4 regions of the Micromonospora sp. NPDC049089 genome follow, and region 4 is predicted to be linked to each of the others. Evidence: riboswitches for the same ligand, from Rfam matches in the RefSeq annotation. Region 4 holds a riboswitch; each other region holds the start of a gene.
The links. Region 4 has a riboswitch for cyclic di-AMP ahead of AB0B48_RS12935 (C39 family peptidase). Riboswitches for the same ligand answer to the same signal wherever they lie in the genome.

Region 1: it holds a riboswitch for cyclic di-AMP, as region 4 does, so the genes downstream of both, AB0B48_RS14960 (hypothetical protein) here and AB0B48_RS12935 (C39 family peptidase) in region 4, are expected to answer to the same signal.
Region 2: it holds a riboswitch for cyclic di-AMP, as region 4 does, so the genes downstream of both, AB0B48_RS12785 (hypothetical protein) here and AB0B48_RS12935 (C39 family peptidase) in region 4, are expected to answer to the same signal.
Region 3: it holds a riboswitch for cyclic di-AMP, as region 4 does, so the genes downstream of both, AB0B48_RS14045 (NlpC/P60 family protein) here and AB0B48_RS12935 (C39 family peptidase) in region 4, are expected to answer to the same signal.

Annotation. Positions count from the first base shown of each region.
Region 1 is NZ_JBEZEH010000073.1:629-8,424, forward strand. Features, by position in the region: gene AB0B48_RS14935 (STAS domain-containing protein) at 325-690, shown strand; gene AB0B48_RS14940 (5'/3'-nucleotidase SurE) at 709-1,536, opposite strand; gene AB0B48_RS14945 (PfkB family carbohydrate kinase) at 1,533-2,510, opposite strand; gene AB0B48_RS14950 (SRPBCC family protein) at 2,702-3,172, shown strand; gene AB0B48_RS14955 (hypothetical protein) at 3,317-3,817, opposite strand; gene AB0B48_RS14960 (hypothetical protein) at 3,959-4,972, opposite strand; cyclic di-AMP (ydaO/yuaA leader) riboswitch at 5,029-5,160, opposite strand; gene AB0B48_RS14965 (cation diffusion facilitator family transporter) at 5,279-6,196, opposite strand; gene AB0B48_RS14970 (AAA family ATPase) at 6,303-7,796, opposite strand, start outside.
Region 2 is NZ_JBEZEH010000058.1:3,027-10,822, forward strand. Features, by position in the region: gene AB0B48_RS12755 (heavy metal translocating P-type ATPase) at 1-389, opposite strand, end outside; gene AB0B48_RS12760 (hypothetical protein) at 402-1,352, opposite strand; gene AB0B48_RS12765 (copper ion binding protein) at 1,366-1,575, opposite strand; gene AB0B48_RS12770 (metal-sensitive transcriptional regulator) at 1,670-1,966, shown strand; gene AB0B48_RS12775 (heavy metal translocating P-type ATPase) at 1,973-3,937, opposite strand; gene AB0B48_RS12780 (YibE/F family protein) at 4,390-5,778, shown strand; cyclic di-AMP (ydaO/yuaA leader) riboswitch at 5,945-6,075, shown strand; gene AB0B48_RS12785 (hypothetical protein) at 6,080-7,099, shown strand; gene AB0B48_RS12790 (carbonic anhydrase) at 7,156-7,796, opposite strand, start outside.
Region 3 is NZ_JBEZEH010000067.1:4,636-12,431, forward strand. Features, by position in the region: gene AB0B48_RS14040 (peptidoglycan recognition family protein) at 1-1,189, opposite strand, end outside; cyclic di-AMP (ydaO/yuaA leader) riboswitch at 1,425-1,560, shown strand; gene AB0B48_RS14045 (NlpC/P60 family protein) at 1,574-2,614, shown strand; gene dcd (dCTP deaminase) at 2,675-3,253, opposite strand; gene AB0B48_RS14055 (pyridoxamine 5'-phosphate oxidase family protein) at 3,351-3,908, shown strand; tRNA gene AB0B48_RS14060 (tRNA-Gly) at 4,175-4,248, shown strand; gene AB0B48_RS14065 (DUF4240 domain-containing protein) at 4,393-4,980, opposite strand; gene AB0B48_RS14070 (2'-5' RNA ligase family protein) at 4,977-5,540, opposite strand; gene AB0B48_RS14075 (LD-carboxypeptidase) at 5,739-6,677, opposite strand; gene AB0B48_RS14080 (2-dehydropantoate 2-reductase N-terminal domain-containing protein) at 6,872-7,796, opposite strand, start outside.
Region 4 is NZ_JBEZEH010000059.1:5,750-13,545, forward strand. Features, by position in the region: gene AB0B48_RS12920 (bifunctional cytidylyltransferase/SDR family oxidoreductase) at 1-768, shown strand, start outside; gene AB0B48_RS12925 (CDP-glycerol glycerophosphotransferase family protein) at 802-2,472, shown strand; gene AB0B48_RS12930 (alpha/beta fold hydrolase) at 2,477-3,223, opposite strand; gene AB0B48_RS12935 (C39 family peptidase) at 3,346-4,194, opposite strand; cyclic di-AMP (ydaO/yuaA leader) riboswitch at 4,426-4,566, opposite strand; gene AB0B48_RS12940 (hypothetical protein) at 4,851-5,621, opposite strand; gene AB0B48_RS12945 (hypothetical protein) at 5,755-6,156, opposite strand; gene AB0B48_RS12950 (acyltransferase) at 6,250-7,485, opposite strand; gene AB0B48_RS12955 (glycosyltransferase) at 7,785-7,796, shown strand, end outside.

The DNA of each region.
Region 1 (7,796 bases), on a different contig from region 4:
CGCGGGCCGCGCCGGCCGACGGTGGGCGACACGCCGACGGCACACGGGGCGGGCGTAGGTCATGGGCCGCATGTCGGGCGCGCCGGCTCCGGACCGCTACCCTGGTTCGGCGGCGGGCCGGTCCCGACTGATCGCCGATGGTCAGATAACGAAAAGTCTTGAGTAATCAGATACTGAAAAGTACGGATATGGGTGGCTTTGTGGGCCCGGATCCGTGAATTGCTCATCCCGAGGGGTGGCGACCGAGGCCGTCAGAGGAATACTCTCGGTCGCGGCCCGCGTACTGATGAGACGCCCGGGGGACGGGCGGGTGGAGGTGCTCGCGTGAGCCTGTCGATCGTGAAGTCGGTTCTGTCCGGTGGTGTCGTGGAGATCGCCCCGCGGGGTGAGATCGACGTCGACACAGCGTACGAGGTGCGCGAAGCGATCGCAGAGGTGCTGGCCAAGGGCCGCCCCCTGCGCATCGAACTCAACATGAGGTTGGTCACCTTCATCGACTCGGTCGGCATCAGCGCCATGGTCGCCGGCTTCCAGACAGCCGAGGTCAGCGACGTCAAGCTGGTGGTGACCCAGCCGAGCCGATTCGTGCACCGGCAGCTCTGGGTGACCGGCCTGCTCGGCCTCTTCGGTGCCCCGGAGCCCTACTTCGCCGGCGCTGCTCCCACCCCCGAGGTGCTCCCCGGCGCCTGAGCGCGCCGGGTCTCCCCGTCAGGGCTGCTCGTCCAGACCGGTCAGGTCGATGTCGGTCGCCTCGGTGACCGCTCGGATGGCCGTCACCGACGCGTACCCAGCGGCCAGCAACGCCACGTCCGTGCCCGGCTGTGCGGCCTGCCCCGGCTCCTCCAGCGAGGTACGGACGAACCCGTGGCCGGATTCGGCCACCGTCATCTGCACCTGGCCGAAGCTGGCCAGGGTGCCGCGCCGCACCCCGCGCAACTGCCCGTGCGGCAGGTCCGGGGTGTTCACGTTGAGCACGCTCTCCATGGGCGCGGAGGTCAGGCGGGGGAGCAGGTCCAGGGCGACCCGCGCGGCGGTGCCCCAGTGCCGCTCGGCGTCGCGTATCCGGGCTGCGGCATCCACCGCGGCGCCACCGCTCGCGGCCGTCGCCTCGCCGGCGGAGAGCACGTCCAGGGAGACCGCCATCGCCCGGCAGCCGTTGCTGGCGGCGGTGAACGCGGCGCCCACGGTCCCGGAGTGCAGCACCGCCCGGCCGGCGTTGGCGCCCCGGTTGACGCCGGAGAGCACCACCGACGGCGGTGGTCCGAACGCCCCGTGCAGGGCGATCAGCGTGATGAAGCCCGGGGACCCGGCGACCCCGTACGTCGGCACCCCCGCCAGGTCCGGCAGCGGATGCTCGTTCACGACGACCCGCCCGTCGCGCTCCACGGCGCTCATCGCGGCACTGGTGCCGCTCGCCTCCTCCATCGGCGCGGCCACGACGACGTCCAGGCCCCGCTGCCGGGCTGCCCAGGCCAGCGCCTGGATGCCCGGCGCGGCGACCCCGTCGTCGTTGGTGATCAACACCCGCAGGGTCATCGCTCGACCACCCGGCCGGCCAACTCGTCCGGGGTGGTCCGCTCCTGTTGACGGCTGTCCGCCGGCACCAGCCGGACCCGGTCCACCAGGCCGGTGATCGAGTCCAGCCGCCCGGTGCCCAGGCCGTGCCGGGTCACGTTCAGCGCGCCGGCGGCGGCGCCGGTGCGGATGGCGGTCCGAATGTCGCCGCCCCTGGCCACGACGGCGGCCACTCCGGCCGTCATCGAGTCGCCCGCGCCCCGTGGGTCGGCGGCCTCCAGCCGGGGCATCTCGACCTGGAACAGTTCCCCGTCGATGAGCGCCAACGCCGGCTGGTCGGCGCGGCTCACCACCACCGTCTCGGCGCCGCCCGCGTGCAACTCGTACATGGCCCGGGTCAGCTCCTCGGTGTCCTCGCTGCGGGCGCGGCCGTCGCGGATCAACTCCTCGTGACTGACCTTGAGGAAGAACACCCCGCTCTCCAGCACCGAAGCGAGGTGATCGCCGGAGAGGTCGACCACCACCCGAGCACCGTTCGCGCCGAGGTCGGCGGCGAAGCGTCGGTACAGGTCGGCCGGTACGAGCCACGGTTCGTTCGGCCCACTGAGGATGCTCACCGAGGCCCGCAAGCCCTCGCCGAGGGCAAGGTTGTACAGCTCGTCGATCTCGTGCCGGCTCAGCGGCTGTCCGGGCACGTCGGCGATCTCCTGCCGGGAGCCGTCGCGGCGATCGTGCACGTACCCGCCGCTGCCGGAGTCACGGACCACCACCTTGAGGTCCGCACCCTCGCTGACCAGCAGTGGCTCCAGCACCTGGCCGATCTCACCGCCGAGGGCGGCGCAGAGCACCACGTGGACTCCGAGGGAGAGCACCATCCGGGCCTGCCAGACGCCCTGCCCGCCGAAGTGCAGATGAAGCTCGGGGTGGTCGTTGGGCTGGTCCACCATCACCGTCAGCTGTGGGGTGGGCGCGAAGACCATCACGTGCCCACTCATCGGTCGTCGCCGTTCATGCTGGCCGCCCTCCGGCACCTTCGGAAGATTTCGTACTAACCGACCTTAATGGCGCAGGTGGTGGCAGGTCGTCGCATCGGCCCGGTCCGGCCCGGCGCTGAGGGTCCCTGGGGCGTTGCCAGCCAGACATCGGTACGGGACGATCGGGCGACCAGACGACGGCGGGAGACGGTGTGCTCAGCAGCGATACCTTCAGCTACACCGTCCAGGCGCGGTGCTCACCCGCCGAGGCAGCAGCGTTGCTCAGCGACCTGACCCGGCAGGGCGAGCTGCATCCGCTGATCGTGCGGGTTCGCCGGGTACCGCCCCGGCCCGGCGCGCAGGCCAGCTACACGATCAACGACCGGTTGGCGGCCGGTCCGCTGCGCTTCCGGACCACCTACCACGCGGACGTGCTGATCAGCGAGGCCGACGAGATCGTCATGGTGGCCCGCCAGTGGCCGGCCACCACTGTGCGTAACCACACCCGTCTACGCGCCGAGCCGGACGGCCTGACCCGCGTCGACGTCGAGATCACCCTGACCGCGCCGAGGCCCCTGTTCCGCTACGCGTTCCGCCAGGCCCAAGCCGCTCACCTCGCCCTGGCCACCCGGCTGGGCGCCGCCCTGGACCGCACCAACAACACCCCGCCCTCTAACCCCTAACCCGCGTCCCGACCCGTGGCCGACCCCGTGCCGCGCCCCTGGCGCGCCGATCTTGCAGTTTCAGCTGTCGATATCGGTGGGATGGAACCCATATGTCGGCGTAGTAAGTGCAAGATCGCGGGCGCGTAGGGCGGGGCGGGCGCGTTAGATCGGGGTTGGCGCGCTCTTGCGGGTCGGGCGGGTGGTGGGACGTCGGCCCCACGGCTTGTAGGTGGAGAGCACTGTCGCGATGACCATCAGGCTGGTCGACACCGCCGGCGCGATGACCAGGTCGGCGCGATCGCGGGCGGGCAGGGCGGCGCCGACCGCTCCGGCGTGACGCAGATTCGGGGTGAGCAGGAACAGCACCAGCCCGACCATCACCGTGGTGATCACGAGCTTGACCAGCACCCACCGGTGGCGCAGCAGGCCCCACGGGGTGAGCAGCGAGCTGGCGACTCCGATCAACCACACCAGGACGCTCAGCGGCGCGAACAGCACCGTGCCGACCAGAGCCGTGACCGGATAGACCACCGCCGGATCGGCGCCCCGCTGCACGGCGACGCCGAGGGTGAGCAGCACCAGGTCGGCGCCGAGCCAGCCCAGCGAGGTGACGAGGTGCAGGGTGAGCAGCGCCTTGCGGGTGGTGGGTCGGATCCGAGGCATACCGCGATGCTGCCCGCCGGCCACCGCCGGGTCGTCCGACGAGCGACGACATCAGGGGTACGCCCGGTGACGTAGCCCGGCCCCTGACGCACGTGATGCCTGTGAGCCATCCAGTGGCTCACAGGCATCACGACGCGTCGGTCAGTAGACCGACAGGTGTACGTGGTTGGTGTGGTCGCTGGACGGGTCGCCGCCCGCCCCGCTGTACGACTTCCACCCGCTGCTGGGCAGCCAGATCTGCCTGTACCAGATCACGTAGAGCACGGCGAGCCGGTCCGCGTTGCGGATGAAGTACGCGGCCAGGTTGTTGCCGTACGTCTTGTCGCCGCCGGTGGCGTCGCCGCCGAAGCCGTTCTTCTGCGCCGCGAAGTCGCAGGCCCGGCCCTTCGGGTGTTCACCCGAGCCGCTGGGGCGGTGGCACGAGACGTACCGGGTGAATCCCGCGGCCTTGGCCTGGTTGAGCGCGTGCAGGGTGCGCGGGGTGATGCAGCCGTTGGCCGGCGTGGGGTCGTTGACGCTGCACGACTCGGAGGGCCAGGAGCCGTCGGAGTTGCGCGGTGCGGCCTTCGCGTTGGCGCTGGAGGTGCCCCGGTTGGAGCCGGCGTCGGCGGTGGTCTGCGGCTTGGGCGTGGTGGCCACACTCAGGGCCCGTTCGGCCTGCTCCTTGCGCTTGGCCATCACCGCGACCTGCTTGCGCTGTTCGTTGATCTCGCCGTCCAGGGCGACCCGGGTGCGGTTGGCCTTGTCCTTGGTGTCCAGCAGGTCGCGCAGCACCCGGTCCTCGTTGGCCGCCACCGCGTCCAGCGCGGCCGCCCGGTCCATGAAGCCTTCCGGGGTGTTGCTGTTGAGCAGCGCCGACACCGCACCCAGCCGGCCGGTGCGGTAGGCGACCTCGGCGATCTCGCCGACCTTGCCGTTGCGCTGGTCGATCTCGACCTCGATGGTCTTCAACTGGGTGCCGAGCTGCTTCTGCCGTTGCACTGACGTGTCCAGGGCGCGCTTCGCGTCCAGGTAGCCCTTGCTGGCCGCATCGAGCTGGGCTCGCAACGCCGGGGTGCCGCCCTCCTCGTCGGAGTCGGGTGCGGCGGCTCGCAGGCCGGTCGGGGGAGCGGCCGAGGCGGTGCCGGCCGGAAGCGCGACGCCGAGGGCGAACATCGCGACGATCAGGGCCGCCAGTCGGGCGGCGGGTGGTCGTGCTGGTGCCACTGCGCATGTCCTTCCGTCAGCCGCCGACCGGGTTAGCTGACGGGTTCGGGACGGAAGATCCCTACCGCTGACGCGGATACACCCCAGGAACATGGTTCCCCGGTTCGCCCAGTTGGGCGATTAGGCGGCGACCGCCACCGGCGCCGGGAGGGCGCCGCCTGGTGACGGCCGGGACCGAGCCTACCGGTGCGGGTGGGGCCGCTGCAGCCGATGTGACGGACGGTGCGTACGTCACCACGGAAATCGACGAACCGGTCACCATTCGATGGAGCCGCAGGCTCCAGAAGCGGCGCCGGGCTCGATCTGCAATGTCGCGTGTTCGATGCGGAAGTCGTCGTGCAGGGCCGTACGTGCCGCGGTGAGCACCGCGCCGACCTCCGCGCCCGGTGCCATGGTCAGGTGGGCGGAGGCCACCTCCATGCCCGAGGTGAGCGTCCAGACGTGCAGGTCGTGCACCTCGACGACACCGGGGACGGCGGCGAGCCGGTCGTGCACGGCGGTCACCTGGAGGTGCTCCGGGGCGGCCTGCACCAGGATGCGGATAGCGGCGCGGGCCAGCCGCCAGGTGCGCGGCAGGATGAACACGCCGATGGCGACCGCGACCAGAGGGTCGGCCCACCACCAGTCGGTGACGGTGATGAGCAGCGCCGCGCCGATGACGCCGACCGAGCCGAGCAGGTCACCGAGCACCTCCAGGTAGGCGCCCTGGAGGTTGATGCTCTCCCGGGCTCCGGCGCGCAGCAGCGCGAACGCGGCGATGTTCGCGAGCAGGCCGAGCACGGCCACCGCGAGCATCGGGCCGGCGATGACCTCATGCGGGTCACCGAAGCGGCGGATCGCCTCGACCACCACGTAGATCGCGACGCCGGAGAGCAGGACGGCGTTGGCCAGCGCGGCGAGCACCTCGAGCCGGTAGAGCCCGAAGGTGCGCTGCGGGTCGCCGGTGGCCCGCCGGGTCGCCGTGATGGCGGCGAGCGCCATCCCGATGCCGAGCACGTCGGTGAACATGTGCCCGGCGTCGGAGAGCAGGGCGAGCGAGCCGGTGTGCAGTGCGACCACCGCTTCGACCACCATCAGGGTGGCGAGCAATCCGAAGGCCGCCCAGAGTCGACCTCGGTGCTGGTGTGCGGCATTGGCGACGGACCCATGGTGGTGGTCATGACCTGCGCCCACGAGAACCACCTTCCGCCGCTGGTCGGGACCCGGTCAAATGTATGCTCACATCGCTATGTGTGCAAGTGTACGGGCAGGGCGTTCCGTCGGCGGCAGTCCGCACACGTCAGCTGGTCGGGTCGATGGTGGTGAGCCGCTGGGTGGCCCGGGAGAGCGCCACGTACAGGGTGCGCACCCCGGCGCCCGGATCCGCCCGGATCTCGCTCGGGGCGACCAGCACCACCCCGTCGTACTCCATGCCCTTGGCCTCCAGGCTGGTCACCACCTGCAACCTGGGTGCGCCGAGCGCGCCCAGCCAACCGGCGACCTCGTCCCGGCGGGGGACCGGCGTGATCACCCCGACCGTGCCCTCCACCTCGGCCAGCAGGCCGGCGGCGGCCTCCACGGTCGCGGTCTCCAAGCCCGTCGCGGGCACCACCAGCTCCACCGGCTCGACCCCGGTGGAGCGGACGGCGGTCGGCAGCGGCAGGTCCGGGTAGAGCCGCCGGATCTCCGCCGCCGCCACCGCGAAGATCTCCGCCGAGTTGCGGTAGTTGGTGGTGAGCGTGAAGTCGTGTCGCTTACGCCGGCCCAGCGCCTGGTCGCGGGCCCGGGTCAGCTCCTCCGGATCGCCGGTCCACGCGGTCTGCGCGGGGTCGCCCACCACGGTCCAGGAGGCCAGTCGGCCGCGTCGACCGATCATCCGCCACTGCATCGGTGAGACGTCCTGTGCCTCGTCCACCACCACGTGCGCGTAGTCCCGGTAGTCCTCGGGGCGCTCCCGGGCCGCCGCGCGGGCGGCCCGTTGCCGTTCACCGAGGGTGCTCAGCTCGCGGACGCCGCCGGCGAGCTGGAACGGGTCGCGTCGTGCGCGGGCCGGCTGCGCGGGCTTGCCGAGCAGCGCGTCCAGCTCGTCAAGCAGTGCCACGTCGGCGATGGTCAGCCCGGTCGAGTCCAGGTTCCGGTACGCGGCGTTGAGCAGCCGGATCTCCGCCGAGGAGAGGATCCCCCCGGCGTACCGGCGCAGGCGGTCCGGCTGCGCCAGCCAGCCGAGCACGTGCCGGGGGTGCAGCCGAGGCCACCACGCCTTGAGGAACTCCCGGAACTCCGACCGCTCGGCGATCTCCGCCTCGAAGGCCGGTTGCTCCGGCAGCCGACCGCTGCTCAGCTCACGGGCCTGCGCCCAGAGCGCGGCGAACACACCGTCGAAACCGGCCCGGCGCACCTCGTTGCGCCGTGCGCCGCGTTGCAGCGCACGGTCCCGGATCCGGTCCAGCGCGACCCGGTCCAACCGCAGCAGTGTGCCCCGGTAGAGCAGCCGTAGCTCACCCGGGCCGCCCGGCACCGCGTCGCGGGCCGCCCGCTCCAGCACCCGGCGCATCCGCAGCGAGCCCTTCACCGCCGCCACCTCGGGCGGGTCGGGGCGGGTGGCTGTCATCCCCGGGAAGAGGGTGCCCAGCGAGTGCAGGGTCGCGGTGTCCTCACCGAGCGACGGAAGCACGGAGCCGATGTACTCGACGAACACCGACGACGGGCCGACCACCAGGATGCCGCCGCCGGCGTAGCGGCTGCGGTCGGAGTAGAGCAGGAACGCGGCCCGGTGCAGGGCGACAGCGGTCTT
Region 2 (7,796 bases), on a different contig from region 4:
GCCAGGGTCAGCGACAGCCACTGCCAGTAGTCGAACTGCCAGGCCGGGACCATGGCCAGCAGGACCACCGGCACGCTCAGGGCCACCGACACCCAGAGCCGGGTACGCGGCCCCCGCAACGGGTCCACCGGAGGTTCCGCGCTGGGCAGGGCTGGCAACGCCGCGGTGTAACCGGTCTTCTGCACGGTCCCGATCAGGTCGTCCGGTGTGACGCCGTCGGCGTACCGGACTGTCGCCTTCTCGGTGGCGTAGTTGACGGTGGCGCTCACCCCGTCCATCCGGTTGAGCTTCTTCTCGATGCGGGCGGCGCACGCGGCGCAGGTCATCCCGCCGATCGCCAGTTCGATCCGGTTCGGCGCCTCGGGCAGCGGTCTGCTGGTGGTGGTCATCGTCTGGTCCCGTCAGTCATGTCCGTGCCCGGGGGTGCCGTGGTCGGCCCCGCCGGTCGGTGCGGGGCCGCTCGGTTCGGGGGCGTCTCCGGTCGGGGCAGCGCCGGCGACCACTGTGAACTCGGCGGTGTGCACCCTCCCGCCGTGCTGGAAGTCGAGGTAGAGCCGGTAGCTGCCGACCGAGGGCACCTCGGCGAGGAAGGTGACGGCCGGACCGGGCCGGGTGCGCCCGTCGCCGGGCGTCCCGTCCGGGTGCACGTGCAGGTAGGCCAGATCACCCCGACGCAGTGCCACCAGGTGCCCGTACGCGCCCAGGTAGGGCTCCAGGTCGGTGACCGGCTGCCCGTCCCGGCTGACGGTCACTGTCAGCGACGACGTCCGACCGGGCTGCGGCGCACCGGTCAGGGTGACCGTGTAGCCGTCGACAGTGGTGCTGGTCGTCGGGGCGGGCAACGGCCGTTCGGTCAGCTCGCCGGAGACTGTCACGTCCACGCCCAGGGTCAGCGGCTCGCCCCCGGTCGGGGCGAAGTCGGCGAACGCCCGCCACTGTCCGGGACCGGCCAGCGGGGTGTCGACCCGCCAGGTGCCGTCCGCGGCCAGCTCGGGGTGGACGTGGCGGAAGCCGGAGAGGTCCCGACGGGCGACGATCAGGTGCATCTGCTTGTCGTGCGCCACGTCGTACCGGGTGACCGGGCGACCGTCCGGGCCGGTGATCCGGAAGGCGAACTCGTCGGCCGGGGCGTCGACCGGTTCGAGGGTGTAGCCACGTTCGGAGACGAGCAACCCGCCGGGCAGCCGATCGCCCGTCCCGCCCCGCTCGTCCGCCGTCGGGGTGGCGGCGGCATCGTCGTGCCGGCTCTCGGCGACCGGGGCGGGGTCGACGACCCGGCCGATCCCGTAGGCGGCGCCGAAGACCGCCGCCAGGCCGACGGCGAAGCCGGCCAGTTTCGTCACGGTACGCACGTCGGCCCGCCGATCACGCGTCGACGAGGTCGTAACCGGCCTCGTCGACGGCGGCCCGGACGACCGCGGTGTCCAGCGGCTGGTCGCTGCTGACGGTGACCCGGCCGGCGGCGAGGTCGACCTGGACGTCACGCACACCCGCGATGGCGCCGACCTCGGCGCTCACCGCGCTGACGCAGTGCCCGCAGGTCATGCCCTGCACCTGGTACGTCGTGTCGACCATTGGATCGTCTCCTTCGTGGTACCGGTACCCGGTGGGGGTATCTCATCAGAACCGACCGTACCATACCCCCTGGGGGTACGCTATCCTGGTCGGCATGACCGCACCCACCCCGATCCGCGGATACACCGCCAGCAAGGACCAGCTGCTAGCGCGGCTCCGCCGCGTCGAGGGGCAGGTCCGGGGCATCGAGAAGATGGTCGACGACGACCGCTACTGCATCGACGTGCTCACCCAGATCTCCGCCATCCAGGCCGCCCTCGACAAGGTGGCTCTCGGGCTGCTCGACGGGCACGCCCGGCACTGCATGCACGAGGGCGCCGCTGAGGGTCGGGCCGACGAGATGGCCACCGAGATGATGGCGGCGGTCGGCCGGCTCATGAAGCGCGGCTGACCGCGCTCACTCCGGCGCGGGATCGAGACGGACCCGGCGCAGCAACTGAGCGTTGAGCGCCACCACGATCGTCGACGCCGACATCAGCACCGCGGCCACCGCCGGGCTCAACGCCACACCCGCCCAGGCCAGCACCCCGGCGGCCAGCGGCAGCGCCACCACGTTGTAGCCGGCCGCCCAGGCCAGGTTCTGTCGCATCTTCCGGTACGACGCCCGGGACAGCCGAACCACGGCCCCCACCCCGCGCGGGTCCGAGGATGCCAGCACCACCCCGGCGGACTCGATGGCCACATCGGTGCCCGCGCCGATCGCGATGCCCACGTCCGCCCGGGCCAGCGCCGGCGCGTCGTTCACCCCGTCACCGACCATCGCCACCACCAACCCCCGCCGCTGGAGCTCGGCCACCCGATCGTCCTTCTCCGCCGGCAGCACCTCGGCGAAGACCTCGTCGACGCCGGGCCGGAAGCCGAGATCGGCGGCGACCGCCTCGGCCACCGGCCGGGCATCACCGGTGATCATGGCGATGGTTCGGACACCCTCGGCACGCAACTCGTCGACAGCGCGCCGGGCCTCCGGACGCACCTCGTCGGTCAACGCGAACGCACCGAGCACGGCGTCGGGCAGCCGCACCAGGTGCAACACCGCGGCACCCCGCGCCGACCACCGCCCGGTCGCGGCCTCCAGCTCCGCCGGGAGCGAAACGCCCAGCTCGCGCAGCAGCGCCGGCCCGCCCACCGCGTACTCCGTACCGTCGATTGTCGCCTTCACACCGCGGCCCGGCAGCGACCGGAAGTCGGCTGCCCGGGCCGGGCCGCCGCGGCCGGCCGCCGCCACTATCGCCCGGGCCAACGGATGTTCGCTCTCCGACTCGACACCGGCCGCGATGCGCAGCACCTCGCTCCGCTCGACGCCGGACGCCGTCGCCAGGTCGGTCACCCCGTGCTCGCCCCGGGTCAGCGTGCCGGTCTTGTCGAAGAGCACCGCGCCGACGGTCCGCATCCGCTCCAGGGCCAGCCGGTCCTTGACCAGAATCCCGGACCGTGCGGCGAGCGCGGTGGAGAGCGCGACGACCAGCGGGATGGCGAGACCCAGCGCGTGCGGGCAGGCGATCACCAGGACGGTGACCGCACGGACCACCGCCTCGTCGGGCTGACCGAGCGCGGTCCAGACCAGCACGGTCAGCACGGCGGTGCCGGTGGCCAGGTAGAACAGCGCGGCGGCGAACCGGTCGGCCAACAGTTGGGCCCGTCCACCGGAGGCCTGGGCCTGCGCGACCATCCGCTGGATGCCGGCGAGGGCGGTCTGCTCACCCAACGCCTCGACGCGCACCCGGATCGCCGAGTCGGTGGCGACGGTGCCGGCCACCACCCGGTCGCCAGTCGACCGGGCGACCGGCCGCGACTCCCCCGTGATCATCGACTCGTCCAGCTCGGCGCCGCCCTCGACGACACGGCCGTCCGCCGGCACCCGACCCCCCGGCCGGACCAGCACCACGTCGCCGATCCGCAGACCGGTCACCGGCACGGCCTCGACCCGCCCGTCCGCCGCCACCCGTTCGGCCTCGTCCGGCAACAGCGCGGCCAGCGCCGCGAGCGCTCCCCGGGCCTGTCCGATGGCCTTCATCTCCTGCCAGTGCCCGAGCAGCATGATGGTGACCAGCGCGGCCAACTCCCACCAGAAGTCCAGGTCGAAGACGCCGACGCTGGTCGCCAGGGACGCGGCGTACGCGACGGTGATCGCCATCGCGACCAGCAGCATCATTCCGGGCGCCCGGTCCCGGACCTCTCGGACCGCACCGACCAGGAACGGCCAACCGCCCCACCAGAACACCACCGAGCCGAGCACCGGGCCCACCCAGCCCTGACCGGGGACGACGTCCCCGCTCAGGCCCAGCCGACCCGACACGAGATGACTCGTCAGCACCACCGGGATGGTCAATACCAGGCAGACCCAGAACCGACGGCGAAACATCGCCGGATCGTGTCCGGCGTGCTTGTCGTGTCCGGCGTGCTTGTCGTGCCCGGCGTGCTTGTCGTGCCCGGAATGCTTGTCGTGCGGCACGGGTTCGGCGTGTCGCGGTCGGTCGGGGTCGGGCGGTGACGGAGCGGGCATGGCTCCAACATGCCGCCCCGGAGACCGCCGCGCGAGCGGTTCGGCCGCCCGACACTCCGCCACGACCTGCAACCCCCGGATGGGCTGGCTAGCATCTCCCCCGATGGCCCTCCGAATGCCGCTGCACAGTCGGGCACCGGCGCCGCCACGTCGTGGCGGTGCCCCCAGCCGACCGGGCCGAGCACTGACCGTCCGTGATCAAGCGGTCGTCAGGCAGCGATCCGCCCCGCCGTCCGCCGCGTTTCCACCGCAACGGTGAACCGCCCGGCCCGCTGACCCGTATCCCGCACCGGATCGTTGGGAGTCTCACCTTGGCCGCCGACCACACTCACCCCGCTCCGTCCGCCCCGCCTCGGGTGCGACGGATCCTCGTCGTGACTGTGGTACCCCTCTTCGTCGCCACCGTGCTGGCCGCGGTGCTGCTCTGGCCGCGCGGCGGGTCACCGCAGACCGATGGTGGTGCGGACGTGCCGCGCTACCCCGGCACTGTCACCCGGGTGGTGAGCGAGCCGTGCCCGCCGGCGCCGTCGGTCCCCGAGGGCACACCGAGGGTCGGCGATGGGCGGTGCGGCACTGTCGACGTGCGGGTGGACGACGGGCCGACCGCCGGCCAGCAGGTACGGACTCCGGTGCCCGACGGGCCCGGCGCACCCCGGGTCGAGGTCGGCGACGAGGTCGTCCTGGTCGAGCTGGCCGACCCGACCGATCCCACCACCAGCAACTGGAACATCGCCGAGCACCAACGCGGCACCCCGATGGTGTGGCTGGCGGTGATCTTCGCGGCCGCGATCGTCGCGTTCGGTCGGTGGCGAGGTCTGGCCGCGCTCGCCGGGCTGGCCGCCAGCTTCGCCATCCTGCTCACCTTCGTGCTGCCGGGCATCAGCGCCGGCAGGTCACCGCTGCTGGTGGCGGTGGTCGGCGCGGCCCTGATCATGTTCGTGGTGCTCTATCTGACCCACGGGGTCACCGCACAGACCTCGGTCGCGGTGCTCGGCACCCTGGGCAGCCTGGTCCTGACCGGCGTGCTCGCCACCATCGCCACGGCCGCGACCCACCTCACCGGCTTCGGCAGCGAGGACGCCACCACCCTGTCGATGTTCCAGGGCGACGTGGACCTGCACGGACTGCTGCTCGCCGGAATCATCATCGGGTCACTCGGGGTGCTCGACGACGTGACGGTCACCCAGGCGGCCACCGTCACCGAACTGGCGAACGCCAACCCCGGGCTGACCCGGTTGCAGCTCTACCGTGCCGCCACCCGGGTCGGTCGCGCGCACATCGCCTCCACTGTCAACACCATCGTGCTGGCGTACGCGGGTGCCTCACTGCCCCTGCTGCTCCTGCTCACTGCCGACTCGCGGCCGATCGGGCAGATCCTCACCAGTGAGTTCCTCGCGCAGGAGATCGTCCGCAGCGCGGTCGCCACCCTCGGTCTGATCGCCGCCGTACCACTGACCACCGGGCTGGCCGCGGTGGTCACCGCCGCCGGGCGCGCCGACGCCTCAGCGCTCACCGACGCCTCAGCGCCCACCGACGCTCCCGCGCCCCGGCCCCAGCCGGACCGCAGCGAGGCACTGGCCGCACTCAGCTCACCGCGAACGGCCGGCTCCGACGAACCGGACCGGACGCGGACCGCACCCCCACCCGAGGCCACCGACCGGTGGCCGAAGTCGAACAGGAGCACGGATACGGCATGGTGACACTCCTCAGCGTGACCAGATCGGGCATCCACCCTGAGAACCCCGTCACTGGTCACTCAACGCTATGGCGAAATGACGCTTTTGGTCGGCATCCAGGCGTAGCTCAGCCGGTCGACTCTCGGGTAACCTCGCTGCCGGTTACCGATGAAGGCGCGAAGCGGCGCCTGCGGTGCCACCGCCCAATCGCCAACCGGCGAGCCGGGGACCCAGGTACCTGGGGTGAATCCGCATCAGCGGTAGGGGCCACTTCCGCCCCGAACCCGTCAGCTAACCCGGTCGGCGGTCGACGGAAGGGAACATTGTGACGGCACCCCTACGCCGCTGGTTGACACCCGTGGTGGCCGTGATCGCCGCACTGACCGTGTTCGCCGGGCCGTTCCCGGCGCACGCCGCCCCGACGAACCCCACACCGTCCGGGCACGAGGAGGACGGCGAGCCCAAGCTGCTCAACGACGTCATCGAGCAGGCCAACCGTGACTACTCCGCCGCGAAGTCCAAGCTGGACAAGTCCAAGAAGCGGCAGAGCGAGTTGGCGGCGGAGGTCAACCGGGCCAAGGCCGAACTGGACGCGTTGGCCCCGCAGGTCGGGCAGATCGCCGCCCAGGCGTACCGGACCGGCCGGATCGGCGCGGTCGCGATGCTGCTGGAGAGCGACGCGCCCGACTCGTTCGTCCAGCGCGCCGGGCTGCTCGACGAGATCAACATGGTCAACGAGAAGAAGCTCTCCGAGGTCAACGAGGTGAAGTCCCGCGCCGAGCAGGCCAAGCTGGCCCTCGACACCGAGGTGCGCGAGCAGCAGAAGCAGACCGCCCTGATGGCGAAGCGCAAGAGCGAGGCCGACAAGGCGCTCTCCCTCGTCGGCGGCAAGGGTTTCACCGGCGGCCTGGTGGATGCCACCTCCAAGGTCGCGAAGATCGGCCCGGGTCGCACGGCCGACGGGGACTGGAAGGCCCAGTCGTGCAGCGAGAACGACCCCACCACCTCCGGCTGCATCACGCCGCGCACGCTGCACGCGTACAAGGAGGTCAAGGCGGCCGGCTTCAACCGGTTCGTCGGCTGCTACCGCCCCGGCGGGCCGTGGGAGCACCCGAAGGGCCGCGCCTGCGACTGGTCGCTACAGAAGAGCGGGTTCTCCCCGTGGCACAACAACGACACCAGGACGTACGGCAACAACGTCGCCGCGTTCCTCATCCGTAACGCCGACCGGCTCGGCATCTACTACGTGATCTGGAACCGGCAGATCTGGTTCCCGGCCACCGGCTGGAGTTCGTACAGCGGGCCGTCGAACCACACCGACCACGTTCACATGTCGCTGCTCTGACCCGCCCGATCTCCGTCGAGGGCCGTTCCGCGTGACGCGGAGCGGCCCTCGTCGCGTCAGACGGTGGCAGGCGCGGCCGGGTCGGTCGATTCGGCCGGGGTCGTGAAGCCGGCCGGCACGGCGGCCACCTGGCGTACCGCTCCGGCTGCCAGTCGGTAGGACACGCCCACCACCGCGCACCGCCCCCGCGCCACCTCGTCGGCCAGCACGGGCGACTGCCCGAGCAGCGTCTCGACGGTCTGTGCGATGTGGATGTCGACGATGCCGTCGATGTCGTCCACCCCCTCGGCCGCGGCCCGGCGCAGGCTGGGCAGCACGGCGTCGACCACGGCGCGCAGATGGCCACTCGGCGCGGTACCGGTCGCGGCGGACTCCCGGGCGGCCTGCACCGCACCGCAGGAGTCGTGACCGAGCACCACCACCAGCGGGGTGCCGAGCACTGTCACCGCGTACTCGACGCTGCCGAGCACCTCGGGGCCGGCGGTGTGCCCGGCGGTGCGAACCACGAACAGGTCGCCCAGGCCCCGGTCGAAGATGATCTCGGCAGCCAGTCGCGAGTCGGAGCAGCCGACGATCACCGCGAACGGGTGTTGCCCGTCGGCCACCGCGGCCCGGTGCCCGGCATCCTGGTTGGGGTGGCGTGGGGCGCCATCGACGAAACGCCGGTTGCCGGCGACCAGTTCGGCGTACGCCCGGG
Region 3 (7,796 bases), on a different contig from region 4:
CGATGATGTGCTGGCGGTCCAGTGGGATGCCCAGCCGCAGCGCCAGGTGCCGGACGAGCTTCGCCGAGGTCCGGTACATCGCCTCGGTGTACCAGGTGCCCTGCGCCGCGAAGCCCTCGTGTTCCAACCCGATCGACTTCGCGTTGACGTACCAGTTGCCGGCGTGCCAGCCGACGTCCTTCGTCTTGACGTGCTGGGCGATGTGCCCGTCGACCGAGCGCAGCGAGTAGTGCCAGCTCACGTAGGTTGGGTCCTGGACGAGTTGCAGGGTGGTGGCCCAACTCGCCTCGGTGTCGTGGATGACGATGTACTCGATCTTCTGCCGCGCGGGCCGGTCGGAGAGGTCGTGGTTGCCGTAGTCCCCGTCGTCGAACGCCTCGTAGGGCGCCGGGATCCATTCGCAGGAGATGGTGCGGGGGCATTCCACCCCGTCCGGGCGGGCCAGCCGGCGCAGGCCCAGCCGGTCCAGCCAGGACCGTTCGGGCCGCACTGCGCGGGCCGGCAGGGTGATCCGCTGGCCGTCGTCGGTCACCCGGGCTTCGCCCGCGCCGATGGTGGTGAAGACCTCGTCGGCGAAGGCCGCCGCGGCGTCGGCGCTGTCCGCGCCCGAGTAGCGGGCCACCGCGCCGTACCAGGCCGCCGGGTCGGTGCCCGCGCCGACCGGCGCGCCCAGATCCCTCTGGTACGCGCTCAGCAGCGCCGCCCCACCCCGGATGTTGAGGCCCGCGTCGGTACGCAGTGCCTCGGGGGCGGCACCAGTCAGCGCGGCGGCGGCGTCGACGGTCTGCAACGCGGCGGTGGACGGGGCGGGCGCCTCGACCGGTCGGGGCGCGGGCACCCGGGCCGGCCGGGAGTCGTCACCGCGTGGGTCCTCGGCTCCGGCGTCGTGGTGACCGCGTCCGGGTAGGGCGGCCACGTGCCGCGCGTCGGTCAGGTGCATCGGGCCGTAGCCGCCACTGGTGCTCGGTGTGCCGGCGTTGGTGTCCCAACGGGACTCCAGGTAGGAGACGCCGAGCAGCACGACGGCCGGTACGCCGTACTCGGTGGCCGCGTCGGCGTACTGCTGTTGGCGGTCGGTGGTGGGCGCGGCGGCGGCCGGGCCGACGGAGAGTGGCACCGTGGTCGCGGCGGCGACCACGGTGGCGGCGAGCAGTGCGCGCCAGCCGGTCGACAGGGTTGGATGGTGCATCGAACCCCCTAGATTCTCGCGGAGTGAGGTCAAATCACCATCGCGCCGTCCGGGAGCTCGCGTCAATACCTTTCCATCTATCGACGTGCACGGAAAGAATTCTTCACACACGGTCAGTGACCTCGTCCAATCCGTACGGAGTGTCACGGCCGCACGGGTTGCGGATCGGTAACGGGCGTCTCTACTCTGGTCATTTGTCGGCCCGACAGCAGCTCCGCCCACCCCGGGCGGTAACGGACCGACACCGCCGAGTCGTTTCCGAGCGAACCGGGGACCCAGGTCCCTCGGGGTGAATCCGCAGCCACTGCGGTAGGGCGCCGACTTCCCGCCCGAACCCGTCAGCTAACCCGGTAGGCGGTCAGGAAGAAGGAGTACGGAACCCCGGTGGCACTCCATGCCCCGCGGCCGTCGTCCGAGCGGTCGGCATCAGCCGGCCCGGCGTCGATAGTGCCGCGCCCACGCTGGTCCCGCTTAACCACCGCACTCGCCGCGCTGGCCGGCGTCGCCGTCGTTCTGACCGGTAGTGCCACGGCGGCCCACGCCGACCCCTCCGTCGCCGAGATCGAGCGCCAGATCGACGCCGACTGGAACAAGCTCGAACCGGTCATCGAACGGCACAACGCCACCCGCATCGACCTCGCCGCGAAGCGCAAGCAGGCAGACGCGCTGGCCGCCCGGATCACTCCGCTCGAGCGCCAGGTCGACGCCGCGATGGACAAGGTCAGCGCCCTTGCCGTACGCGCCTACATGGGTGAGAACGTCTCGACCGTCAACGCGATGCTGGGCAGCCGGTCGCCCAGCGAGGTGGTCGGCCAGCTCGAAATGCTGGACCGCTTCGCGCACGACCAGCAGAAGGACGTACGCCAGGTGGCCGACCTGCGCGACCAACTGGCCGCGCAGAAGGCGCCACTGGACGAGATGGTGGCCCAGCTGACCCGCACGGAAGCCCAGCTGGCGGCGAAGAAGAAGCAGATCAACGACGAGATCGACCGCCTGCAGAAGCTGCGCCTGAAGGTGTACGGCAGCGGCGGCGGCGGTCCGCTGCGCCCGGCGCCCTGCCCGGGTAGCTACCCCGGCGGTGCCGCGGGCACCGCGGTCAAGTTCGCCTGCGCGCAGATCGGCAAGCCCTACGTCTGGGGTGCCGAGGGTCCGAACTCGTACGACTGCTCCGGGCTCATGCTGGCCGCCTGGGCGAAGGCCGGCGTGTCGCTGCCGCACAACGCCGCCGCGCAGAGCCGGGTCACCAAGAACGTCAGCAAGGGTGACCTGCGCCCCGGCGACCTGGTCTTCTACTACAGCGACATCCACCACGTCGGCATGTACGTCGGCGGCGGCTGGGTGGTGCACGCCTCGCAGGCTGGTCAACCGGTCAAGATGAAGAAGGTCGACGACGGCCCGATCCACAGCTACGGCCGTCCAGGCTGACCCAGTGTGACCGAAGGGCCCGTCGCGATCTCCTCGCGGCGGGCCCTCGTCGTTCTGGTCCTAGCGGGTGGGCCAGGTGCGCCAGTGCTGCCAGGCGCGGCTGGGTGTCGGCCCCCGCTGGCCCTGGTAGCGCGAGCCGTAGACCACCGAGCCGTACGGGTGCTCGGCTGGCGAGGAGAGCCGGAAGATGCAGAGCTGCCCGATCTTCATGCCCGGCCAGAGGGTGATCGGCAGGTTCGCCACGTTCGAGAGTTCCAGCGTCACGTGGCCGGAGAAGCCCGGGTCGATGAAACCGGCGGTGGAGTGCGTGAGCAGCCCGAGCCGGCCCAGGGAGCTCTTGCCCTCCAGTCGGCCGGCGAGCTGGTCACCCAGCGAGATGACCTCGAGCGTCGAGGCGAGCACGAACTCCCCCGGGTGCAGCACGAACGGCTCGCCGTCGGGGACCTCGACCGCCGAGGTCAGGTCGTCCTGCTGCATGGCCGGATCGATGTGGGTGTAGAGGTGGTTGTTGAAGACCCGGAACAGCCGGTCGAGTCGGACGTCGATGCTGGAGGGTTGGACCAGGGTGGGCTCGAACGGCTCCAAGCCCAGCGTGCCGGCCTTGATCTCGGAGACCAGGTCACGGTCGGAGAGCAGCATCGGACCACCATAGCCGCGTTGCCGGAAGTGGCCGGATTCGGTGCCGGACCAGCGCGTCGAGGTCGCTACTCGTACATTTGTTCGATAGAATGCCCACATGGCTTCCTGGTCCGAATTCGCCGCCGACGAGCCCCGACTCGCCGACGGGATCCGCGTTCTCCTTCAGCAGTACGGGCCGGGCTTCGGCTATCTGGCCACGGTCCGTGCCGACGGCGGGCCCCGCGTCCATCCGGTCTCACCGGTCATCACCGCCGAGGGGCTGTTCTGCTTCATCATCGACTCGCCCAAGCGCCGCGACCTCGAACGTGACGGCCGTTACGCGCTGCACTCGTTCCCTGCGGAGGAGAGCGACGACGAGGCGTACGTGGCGGGTCACGCCCGCCCGGTGACCGATCCGATCCGGGTGGCGCAGCTGGCGCAGAGCGCCCGGGCCGAGCCGCAGGTCGACTGGCGGCTCTTCGAGTTCACCGTCGACGTGGCCATGCTCACCCGCCGCGAGCAGCACATCGCGGGCATTCCGGGTCTCGGGCCGAGCCGGCCGGCCGTTCGGGTCTGGCTCGACCCAAACGCCCAGTCGGCGGTGGCAGCGCCCATCGCCGTCCCGCAGACGCGCCCGACCCTCCTCAGCCGTGACGTGCAGTGCACGGCCGCCTGACCACACGACCGGAAGATCATCGGTGCCGGCTCCGTCGTGACGGAGCCGGCACCGATGCGTACGCCCGCCACACCCGGCGAGCCGCCACTCCCGCATGATCCACTCGACTTCGGCGAAACCGCGGTATCCCGGCGCTGCGGATGCCCCGACTTTCAGGAAGCCGAGTGGATCAACCCCGCCGACCCGGGCGGCACGGTCGGACACCTGCGGTCACCGGGGGTGCCTGGGTGCATGGGCTCGATGACTCGGGTACAGTGGTGCCGCTTGCGGGTGTAGTTCAATGGCAGAACATCAGCTTCCCAAGCTGACAGTGCGGGTTCGATTCCCGTCACCCGCTCCACGTGCAGAAGCCCTGGTCAGGACAACAGTCCCAGCCAGGGCTTTTGATGTTGCTCAGGCCAACTGCGTCCGGCGGGCCATCCACGGACCATCAGCCACGCTTGCCCGACGAGGAGATCCGCTCTCTGACTCCCCGCACCGCAGGTCAGGGCTTCACGTAGTGCTGGCGGGGGAACAAGCGCATGAGGCGCGGCAGGCGTTGTTCGATCTCGGCGAGGCTGTCGCTGTCCCAGGGCTCATCGATTGGGGCTGGATCGAAGTACGCGCGGTGGCCCCGGGCGTCCAGCGCTTCATGGAGGCTGTCTTCACGCCCGGTGATGCGGTCGTAGGCGCGGGATGCCACGTAGGCGAGTTCTTCCCAGTGCGGCCACTCCGCGTCGGCCCGTTCCCAGAGACTGCGGCCGGCGAGCGCACGCACAGCGGGCAGGTCGGCGAGGTTGTCGGGGTTTTGGGCGACGTGCTGCCACCAGCGCTGCCCCTGGCCGATGAGCCATGGTTGGAAGTACCAGAACGAGTCGCTGCTGCACAGGCCGTCCATGATCTGGTTGGCTGCGCCCCACATGGCGTAGGTATCGATCGGGCGACGCGCAGCCTCTAGGTGGACCTGGAAGTCCGCGATGTGCTCCAGTGAAACGCGGTTGAGCCGGTATGCCAACCAGTCCAGTCTTCGGGCCGGGTCGGTCGTCTCCTCGGCTGACCGCTCCAGGAACTTCCAGAATTCCGCCGAGTTCACGTCAAGGACGGTAACGGTCCAGCCGGCGCAGGTGGTGTGGCGCCCAGCGGGAACTCGCAGACGGTGCGCCAGGGGCTGATGTCCGGTGTTCCGGCGATGAGCCTGACTCTGTCGATGGCCGCGTTGATCGGCAGGTGCGTGGAGATTGTTTCTGCGGCGTGGCTCAGCGTGGCCTTGGCGGCGTCGTGACCGATGGTCAGGTGCGGCACCACATCGCTGTGCGCCCCGGCATAGGGGGGCGCCTCGGGAAACTGCTGCCACACGGCCGAAGTGAGTTCCCGGAACGGGCGAGCTGGCTGTGGAGCAAGCCAGACGACCGTGTCACCGAACCAGCCGACGTCCGTCAGTGCGACGTCGAACCGCGGGATCCCGGCAATGGTCTCGCGCAGTACGGCCAAGACCTGCTCGTCGATCTGCTGCGGGGGCAGGAACGGGTAGAGGACGGTCACGTGCGCTGGCACCCCCCACCCGGCGGCCGGGTCGAGCGATGCCCGGAAGGGGCCCACCGCCTCCTCGGCCTCGGGTATTGGCACGATGATCGCCGTCTGTGTCGGTTCCATCCCCACAGCTTTCCGCCACGGTCGGTGCCGGTCCACTGGATTCACCACCCGCCGTGCGGCCCGCACCCACCAGAGGTCGGGCGGGCAATAGGAGGCGTGGTGTGTGAGCGCCCGTTCTCAGTCTCGGGACCGCATTCGGGCAGCCAGGAAGGACGGTCGCTCGGTGCGGCGGGCGTAGGCCCCGTTGCCGAACGGCCTCTACCGGTAGTCGGCGAAGATCCGGCGTTCCACGCCATCGACGGTGACCTGACCGCCGTGCGGAAGAATCCATTGTGGCTTGGTGTGGCCGAACGGCACGCCGACGCAGACGACCGCCTCGGGGTTGTAGCGGGTCACCACGTCGACGACCGTGTCGCGCTGCTGCTCGCGAAGTCGCGCCCGATCTGCGGCCGGGGGTCGACGGGTGTGGTCGGAGACCGGCGGACGGGCGACCAGGACCGCGTCGACGGCGCTGAGGAGACCGCGTTCACCCAGTGATCGGACGATCCAGCCGACCTCAGGGGCGGGGAGAAGCTCCTCCGACGTCTCGATGATCAGCACCCCGCCGTGCAGGACCTCCGGGGGGAACGGGAAGCGTCCCGCCGTCAGGATCCACTGGATGACTTCCAGGCAGCCACCCCAGGTGCGGCCGGTGACCGCTCGGGCCGGCCCGTGCCAGCTCCATGGCTCCGTCGGTTCGCGCTCTCCGAACGACTTCAACGCCTGCGGATCTGCCCAGTCGACGCCGATGTCCTCGGACTCACCCGGGTCGGTGACCTCCAGCCGTTCCCCGGTCAGCAACGCCGCTCGCAGCGACCTGACGTGCACGTCGTCGACGGCAGGCCCGGGGCCGAGGTGCACCTGCGAGGATCCGCCGTAGAAGCTGGCGATGCCCAGTCCCCAGAGCCAGTGGTGCAGGTTGGTGTTGTCGCTGGTGCCGAGGAACGGCTTCGGGTCGGCACGGGCCAGGTCGGCGTCCAGGTGGGGGATGACGGTGATCTGGTCCTCGCCGCCGATGACGGCGAGAATGCCGCGTACCTGGGGGTCCGCGAAGGCCGCGTTGATGTCCGCCGCACGCGCTGCCGCGGTCGCACCCACCTGGCGGGTGGTGGGGTATTCGACAGGTACGAGGCCGGTCAGGTCGGCAAGCCGTCGCATGGCCTGCTCGTGGATCACCGGATAGGCGCCGGCTGCGGCGAAGGATGGTGAGAGGACCGCGAGGTGGTCCCCGGGGCGTGCCTTTCGGGGACGAACAAGCTCATGCTCCATGTCGAGATCCAACAGGTGTGCCGGTCCGTACGCATCTCATTTCGGCGCATGCCTGAGGCGTTTCAGCACCAGCGAGTGGATGCCTAGGCCGTTCTCTCGGCAGCGAAGTAGGGCTCGGCCGCCTCCAGTCGGGGCACCTCCACGCCCAGCCTGCGCGCCTCCGTCAGGGTGTCGCGGCAGACCGCGCGCAGTTCCTCGGGGTTGGCATGGGCTTCCATGACCAGGCGCATCGGCGGGAAGTGTCTGAACAGCCAGGCCATCGCCGGTGCTGCCAGCCAGACGGGCGCGGTGAAAGGAAGTAGCTCGCTGCGGTGCCGCCGCAGATCAACGCCGCGAGCCTCGACGAGCCGCAGGAGTTCGCGGGTGGCGAGGATCGCTTCGCGTGCGTTGCCGGGCGTCAGCTTGGACAACGAGCCCTGCTTCAGGCTCTGCGTGTGCAGGCCCGCGTTCTGAACGAAGTGGATCGACAGCCAGCCACGGAAGTCGGAGCTCTCCTGGAGCCTGAACCCCGCCTCGCGAAACACCTGGCGCACGGCCCGCTCGCGCTCGGTCGGCGGCCGGTCGAGAGTGCCGAAGAAGACCACGGGCAGCAGGGCCCCACGCAGCACGCCGTCGTCGCCGAAGCCGCCGCCAGCCCCGGGGAAGCCCCAGGCCACCTGATCAGCGGGAAGGTGTTCGGTCGCGGTCATCGGCTCGACCCAGAGGTTGTTGAAGACAAGCACAGTGGCTTTGCCCACGCGCGGTCCCAGGAAGGCCGCGGCTTCCGCGAAGCCGTAGTGCTGCACGCTCAGCACGATCAGGTCGAAGTCATGGTCCGGCTCCAGTGACTCGCGGTAGCGCACCGGCCACCTCTCGGCGACGCGCTTCCCCCACGGCCGTCGCCGGGCGTCGAGCAGGTCGAGATCAATCGCATCGCCGTACGCTGCCGCCCGCCCCGGCCGGACATAAAACTCGACGTGGTGCCCGGCCCGTTCCAGGGCCCACCCGTAGGTCGCGCCGATGACGCCC
Region 4 (7,796 bases):
GCCGCCGCGCAGGCCCCCCGGCTGACCGACCACCGCAGCTACAGCGAGGAGCTGACCGGCCGGACCATCGTGGTGTTCGGCGGCAGCTACGGCATCGGCCACGAGTTGACCGAGCTGGCCCGTCGCTACGGCGCCCAGGTCTTCCCGTTCAGCCGTTCCAGCACGGGCACTCACGTGGAGCGGGCCGAGGACGTCGAGGCCGCGCTGACGACCGCCTTCCAGGCCACCGGCCGGATCGACCACGTGGTGGTCACCGCCGGCATCCTGGAGAAGGGCGCCCTCGCCGAGATGGACGAGGAGACCATGGACCGGCTGCTCCAGGTCAACTTCGTCGGCCCGGTGACCATCGCCCGCCAGGCCCTCCCGTACCTCCAGCAGACCAAGGGCCAGTTGCTGCTCTACACCTCCAGCTCCTACACCCGGGGCCGGGCCCGCTACGCGCTCTACTCGGCCACCAAGGCCGCCCTGGTCAACCTCACCCAGGCGCTCGCCGACGAGTGGGCCGACATGGGCGTCCGCGTCAACTGCATCAACCCGGAGCGCACCGCCACCCCGATGCGGACGCGGGCCTTCGGCGAGGAGCCGGAGCACACCCTGCTCGCCGCTGAGGCCGTCGCCCAGTCGTCGCTGGACGTGCTGATCTCCGACCTGACCGGTCAGGTGATCGACGTACGCCGGGCACCCGGTGACGGGCCCACGCCGAGCGTGCCGGCGCAGTCCGGGCCGGGTCGGGTCGAGGCACCGGCCGGCGCGACGTCCGCCAACTGACGCCGACGGCTGCGGAACCACGAACGGAGCGACATGCGCGGCGACCTGGTCCGAAAGCTGGCCGCCCGGTGCCTGACCACCGGGTTGGCCGTGCTGGCCTTCGTCGTGCTGGCTTTGACCGGCGCCACCGGCTGGGGGCTGGCGTTGGCAGTCGCCGCGCTGGCCGCCTCGGCCGCCGAGCAGCGGATCCGGCCCGGCGCCGACCTGGTGGCGGAGACCGCGTTGATCGCCGCGGCGATCCTGGTCGGTTACTCCCGGCGGCTGGACGACGGGCTCAACCTCGCGCTGGTCGCCACCGGGCTGGTCCTGCTGGGTCTGGTGCTGCTGGTGGGGCCGCTGCGCACCGCCGGCGGTCTGGAGATCCGGACGGCCAACCTGCCGGTACGCGCCTGGACGCCGCTGATCGCCGACCGGCTCGGCACGGCCCTGCTCGGGCTGCTCGCCGCCCTGGCGCTCGCCGCCGCGCTCGCCCTGCCGGCCGGTGTGGCCCTGGCCGCCAGCCTGCTGGTCGGGGCGGGCGCCGGTGCGGTCGCGCTGGACCTGGCCCGGCGACGGTTTAGGCCACGCGCCGGTGGCGGGCCGGTGGCCGCCGCGCTGCGCCGGCACCAGCCGGAGTTCCTGCTCTACTTCTCCGCGCCTCCGGGCTCGGAATACCAGGTCACCATGTGGCTGCCGTACCTGCAACGGATCGGCCGACCGTTCCTGGTCGTGCTGCGTGAGCCGGAGTTCCTGGCCCCGATCGCGGCGGCCACCGACGCGCCGGTGGTCTACTGCCCCACCCTGGGGGCGATGGACCAGGCGTTGGTGCCGAGCCTACGGGCGGCGTTCTACGTCAACCACGGTGCGAAGAACAGCCACTGCGTCCGCTTCACCCAGCTCACCCACATCCAGCTGCACCACGGCGACAGCGACAAGGCGCCGAGCGCCAACCCGGTGTCGGGGATCTTCGACCGGATCTTCGTGGCCGGGCAGGCGGCGATCGACAGGTACGCCCGCGCCGGAGTGCAGATCCCGGCCGACAAGTTCGTGGTGGTGGGTCGTCCACAGGTCGAGTCGATCGAGGTGCGCCCGGAGCCCGCAAGAGGGTTGGCGCACCCGACGGTGCTCTACACGCCGACCTGGACCGGGCACCACGCCGACGCCGACTACTGCTCGCTACCGGTGGCCGAAAGCCTGCTGCGTCGACTGTTGGAACGCGGCGCGACGGTGATCCTGCGAGCCCACCCGTACACCACGCAGAACCCGGCATCGGCCCGGCAACTGGGCCGCCTGACCGAACTGCTCGTCGCCGACCGGGCCCGCACCGGCCGCCAGCACGTGGTCGGCGCGGCGGCTCGGGAGCTGAGCCTGACCGAGTGCGTCAACTCCGCCGACGCGCTGGTCTCCGACGTGTCCGGAGTGATCTCGGACTTCCTCTACTCCGGCAAGCCGTACGCGGTCACCGACATGGGCGACGAGGGCGACCGGTTCGTGGAGCGGTTCCCGCTGGCCGGGTCGGGTTACGTGCTGCGTCGGGACATGTCCAACGTGGACGACGTGCTGACCGCACTGCTGGACACCGACCCGCTGGCCGAGGCCCGCTGGGCCACCCGCCGCCGCTACCTGGGTGACTTCCCGGCCGAGTCGTACGCCGAGGCGTTCCTGGCCGCCGCCCGCCGGGAGCTGGCACCGGCCGAGGCGCTCACCGCGACCGCACCGGCATAGCCGCTCAGCGGTAAGGATCCAGCAGCGCCAGCACCGCCGCCGGGTCCTCCACGTGCGCGTTGTGTCCGAGACCGGGCAGCGTGGCGACCGGTACGCCGTACTCCTTGAGCTGTTCGTCGGTGACCATCGGGTCGTTCTCCCCGCGCGCCAGCACCACCGGCACGTCGGTCGCCGCCAGCAGCGCGGCCAGATCGGGCTCGCCGACGGCGAAGGCGGCCGGGTCCATGGCGAGGCGCCACCGGCCGTCGACCTGGCGCAGCCCGGCTTCCACCACCGGGTGGTCCGGCGGGACCAGACCGGTGAGCCCGGCGACCCGCAGGTAGCGGCGAGCCGCCTCGGTGCGGGTGGCGAACCAGCTCACCGGTCGGGCGGCGAGCTCGGCGGCGCGGGTCAGCTCGGCGGGTGACCAGAGTGCCTTGATGCCCAGCCCGACCACGGCGTCCACCGGCGTTCCGGCGTCGCGGGCGGCCAGCGCCAGGCCGACCACCCCACCCAGCGAGTGCCCGAGCACGACCAGCCGGTCGTCGGGGACGAGGGCCCGCGCGATCTGCTGAGCGAAGCCCGCGAAGGAGTACGACGGCAGCGGCGACGCCCAGCCGTGGCCGGCGAGGTCCGGTGCCAGCCACCGCCCGGGCCAGTGCTGCTCAAGGTACGGGGCCCAGGGCAACCACACGTCCCCGGTCGTTCCCATCCCGTGCAGCAGCAGCAGGACCGGCCCGCGGCCGGTGTGACCACCCGTTTCATCCACCACGGCCGCAGTCTCCCACGGTTCACGGTCGGGTACGAGGGCCGTCGATGGCGGGCCGGGCGGACAAACGCCGCGGGCGCCGGCCCCTTGTGGGAGACGGCGCCCGCGGCGGTCAGGTGCCCGGGTCAGGCGGAGTAGCCCCGGCTGGTGATCCAGTTGGCCAGGTCGATCGTGGTGATCCAGTACGACGGGTCGGCCGGGTTCGCCGAGTCGGCGATCCGCACGGTGCGACCGTTGTCCTTGTAGCCCACCACGGCGATGTAGTGCCCACCGCCGTAGGAGTGCCACCCGCCGTCGGTGTCGACGGCGTCCCCGACGACGTTGGCCACCACGCCCCGGCCGTCGGTGACGGCCTTCACCACGTCGGCCTGGAGCCGGTCCATCTGGGCCGGGCTGGGCGTGCCGGGGAACATCCGGGTCCGGTACGGGGAGCCCTTCACCTCGGCGTTGAGCACCCGGGTGGTGTCCTCGGCCGAGTTGGTTCCCATCTCGGTGGTGCCCAGTTCGGCGCCGAGCTCTTCCTGGGTGCGGTCGATGCCGGCGGCGCTGAGCGCGTTCCGGGTGGCCGCCGGGCCGCAGTTGTAGTAGGTGTTCTGCGCCTCGTAGTCGTAGTCGAGCACCTTCGTCGCGGGGGGCTTCGGCGGCGTCGGCTTACGGGTGAGGTCGGGGTTGCTCTTGGCCTTGGCGGCGGGCGACGCGGCGCTGGTGGCCGGGGCGGCCGTGGTCGGCGCGGCGCTGGCCGAGGGGGACGCGTCCCGAGCCTCACTGCGGGAGGCGGCGACGTCGCTGCGCATCTCGGCGACGGTGGTCGCGGTGCGCTGGCCGGCCGGGGCGTCGTCGGCAGTGGTGAGCAGGGCGCCGGTGGTGGTGGCGATCGCGAGGGCTGCGGCGGAGGCGGCGACGATCTGGTACGGGCGCTCGGTGGCGAGGCGACGGAGCTGGCGCTGCAGGGTGTGCTTCACGGGGTCCTCCACGGATCGGGGGGAGAGCGGCACACCGGGGCCGGACCGGTATCCGGGCAGGCGCCAGCGCGCGGACAGTGGTCCGCGGGTGTGAACCGCTCAGGGGAACGCCCGGATCGGCCGGGCGGGAAAGGCGATGACCCGGGGGTCAGCTCACCGTCACGCGACGAATGAGCGGGTGCACCGCCGCGCCGTGGAGGCGAGGGAACAACCGAGGGGTGGAAAGGTGCTGCACGAGGATGGGACTCCTTCCGACACCGCCTACCGGGTTAGCTGACGGATTCGGGCGGGAAGACGCCCTACCGCGGGCCGTGGCTCGCGGATTCACCCCGGACTTACTGGTGGGTCCCCGGTTCGTTGATCACGATTAAGCGGGTCGATGCGGCGTCGCGTCTTGCGATCGGTTACCGCACCGGACGGGACGACACTACTGGCGTCTCAACGCCCTGCCAAGCCAGGTTCACCTGCGTAAACCCCAATTGGCGCCACAATTTCTGCGCGTAATGCCGATGATGTGACTCGATGGGACAACCAGTTACGGCGACGCCTACGGGCGACAACCGGACAGGCCGCAAAGAACGCGGCCACAATCGTGGGAACAATCCCGTCGATCGCGTCGGACGTCCGATTTCTCGATCGGGTGACCGGCCTCACATAACGGATTGGGCTCAACCCACCCGGGCCGGGCGCCACAGTGCCACGACGGCGGGACGCAACGCCCCGGCGACCGTGCGGCGCGCGGGGACCAGGGTCGGGCGGAGCCGGGCCGCCGCCGCGTACGCCTCCTCGGCGAGGGCACGAGCCGACTCGGCGGCCAATTCCGCGTCGCGCCAGGCGACCCGCTCACGGTCGGCGGCCACCTGGTAATCGGTCGACCGCGCATCCCGGATCACCCGGCTGATCAGCACCTCCTGCTCGACCGGGTGTCGCCGGGGATCCCAGCCGCGCCGGTGCCCGAACACGTCGCCGAGCTGCGCCATGGTCAGGTCGCCCCGCCAGTACGCCGCCATCGCCGCCCGGTGCAGATAGCGTTCCCGGGCGGCGTACTCGGCGGGGGTGTGCGGGGTCTGCGGGGTGGGCAGTGCCCCCGCGCCAGCGAAGCGACGCGCGGCGGCGTCCGCCTCGTCGTACCCGATCCAGGCCTGCTCCAGCTGTTCCTGAGCGGTCAGCCAGGCGGCACGCCGCCGCTTGGCGGTGGTGGCCGCGCGGGCCGCGGCAACGGCCACCTCCTCGGCGTAGCGGCGCCTGTCGACGGCCTCGGCGGCGGCCAACTCCTGGGCGGTGGGCCCGGCCGGGACCGGGTCGCCGGTCGGCCGGGCCCGTTCGGGGCGGGCGGCCAGCACGGTGAGCAGGCCCAGGGTCAGCAGGAACAGCGTCGACCAGATGGCGGCGGCCCGCGGCACCTCGGTCACGAACTGGTAGAAGACGACGGTCTCCATGGTCGGCACCTCGGGGAGAGAGCAGTGCGATGGAAAGCCGCGCCGACCAGCGGGCCACGGCGGGCCACGGGTCGGCGGGTCAGGGAGCGGGTGGGTCGACAGGGCGCGGCGGCGGGACGGTCGTCCCGGTGGCTCAGCGCCCGGGTGGGGCCCGGGAAGCCCGACCGCTCGCACTGTCGACGAGGGGCAGCCGGTCAGATTCGGCCGCCCTGGCCGGCAGCACGCCGGCCGCGATGGTGTTCTGATCGCCGGGGAGCGCCACCGGCGAGTCGACCGACCAGGTCGGGACCGACTCCTCGGCGGCCTTCGCCGGGGCCGGACGGGCCGCGTCGTGTGCCCCCGACCCGATGGCGTCGGCACCGGCGACAGTGGTCGGCACCACGCTCGACGTGGGCCCCGAGCCGGGCGTCGACGTGGCGGCCGTGGCCGGGCCTGCGCCGAGCGCCAGGGCCGCGACGACGGCGAGGCTGGTCAGCACCCGAGTCGCCCAGCGCGCCACCCACCACAGCGGACAGGTGAACGCGACCGGAAGCACGTCCCCACGCTACGCCTCGCGCCGACCCGGGCGCATCGACCACGGGCGTGTCGGATCACGCCGCGCCGACCCCTTTGACCAGGGTGGACGCCGTCAGCGCAGGTCGGCGTACGGTGATCGACCGCCGGCCTGACCGACCTCGCCAGCGGGTCCGTCGACCTCGCCGCGGGCGATGCTCGCGGAGTCTCGCGCGTCGTCGTCGCCGGCCGCGCGTTGTCGCGGGACGGGCGCTGGACGGGCCGCGCGGCGCGGCGCGAGCCGGCGCATCATCGGGGTTTCGACGAAGCGGTGCAGCAACCCGGCGAGGATCAGGTTCGCCGCCAGGAAACCGAGCACCACGGCCGGGCCACGCCAGCCTCCGAAGCCGATCCCCCAGGTTCCGCTCCACCGCAGCACGCTCGTCATCACCAGCACGTGCACCAGGTAGAAGGCGAACGAGACCTCACCGAGCCAGACCAGCGGCCGGGACCGCCACGGCGAGCGCCGACCCCGCACGTCCGCGTCCGCGGCAGCGGTGATCACCAACAGGTACGCGACCGCGAGCAGCGTGGTCCACAGCTCGGCGCGGATCCACTGCGCGGCCACCACCCAGGTGACCAGGAAGATTCCGCTTGCCACTGTCAGTTTGGGACCGCGCCAGAGCCCTCGGCGCATCAACTCGGCCGCCACCGCGCCCAACCAGAACTCCAGCGACCGCACCGGCGGGAAGATCTGGGTGAACCACCAACGGCTCACCTCCGGCACCAACTCCTGTGCCGGCCAGAGCGCGAGGATCAGCAGCGGCAGCGCGACGATCAGCGCCCAGAGCAGCTTCGGCCGGGCCCGGCGCAGCAGCGGCAGCGCCAGCGGCAGGCAGAGGTAGAAGAAGAACTCGCAGGACAGCGACCAGCTGACGGTGTTGATGCTGTAGAACCAGCCCGGCCGGGGATCCCACGCCTGCAACAGCAGCAGGTTCTCCAACGCCGCCGCCGGCAGGACCGGGTCGGCGAACCACCAGGCGACCACCAGCGTCGCCACGAACAGCACCAGGTGATTCGGGTAGATCTTGGCGATCCGTCGCCGCCAGAACGTACGCCGCGAGTCGCCCTCGCGGGCCGACCAGACCAGCACGAAACCGCTGAGGATGAAGAAGAACTGCACCCCGGAGAGACCGAGGGTGAACAGCGCGTCGATGACGGCCTTGTAGTCCGGCTCGGCGATGATCCGCATGGTGCCGGCGTGGAAGCCGAAGACCAGCAGAGCGGCGATCCACCGCAGCCCGGTCAGCGAGGGCAGCCGGGGCGGGGCCGGTGCGGGCCGGGCGGCCGACGTCGCGGCGACGCTCGTCATGCCGGGATCCCGGCGCTCGGCAGGGTCACCAGCACTGTCGTAGCCTCCTCGGCGCGGCGTCGGACGGCGCGACGGCGACGCCCACGACGACCCGGCAGGGCCGCACCGAGGCACCCTACCGGGTCACTCCCGGGTGAACCGGACGCATCCCACCCGCCCCACGAGCCCCCGCTCCCCGGGCTGGAAACCGCCCACCGGCTCGGCGTTAACCTCCCGCTGGGCGGGAGTTCAGAGAGTCCACCATCGGCGGCAACGTCAGGTTCCGGGCCCGGCCACCCGGGTCGTCGAAGGTGGCGGACGTGGTCAATGAG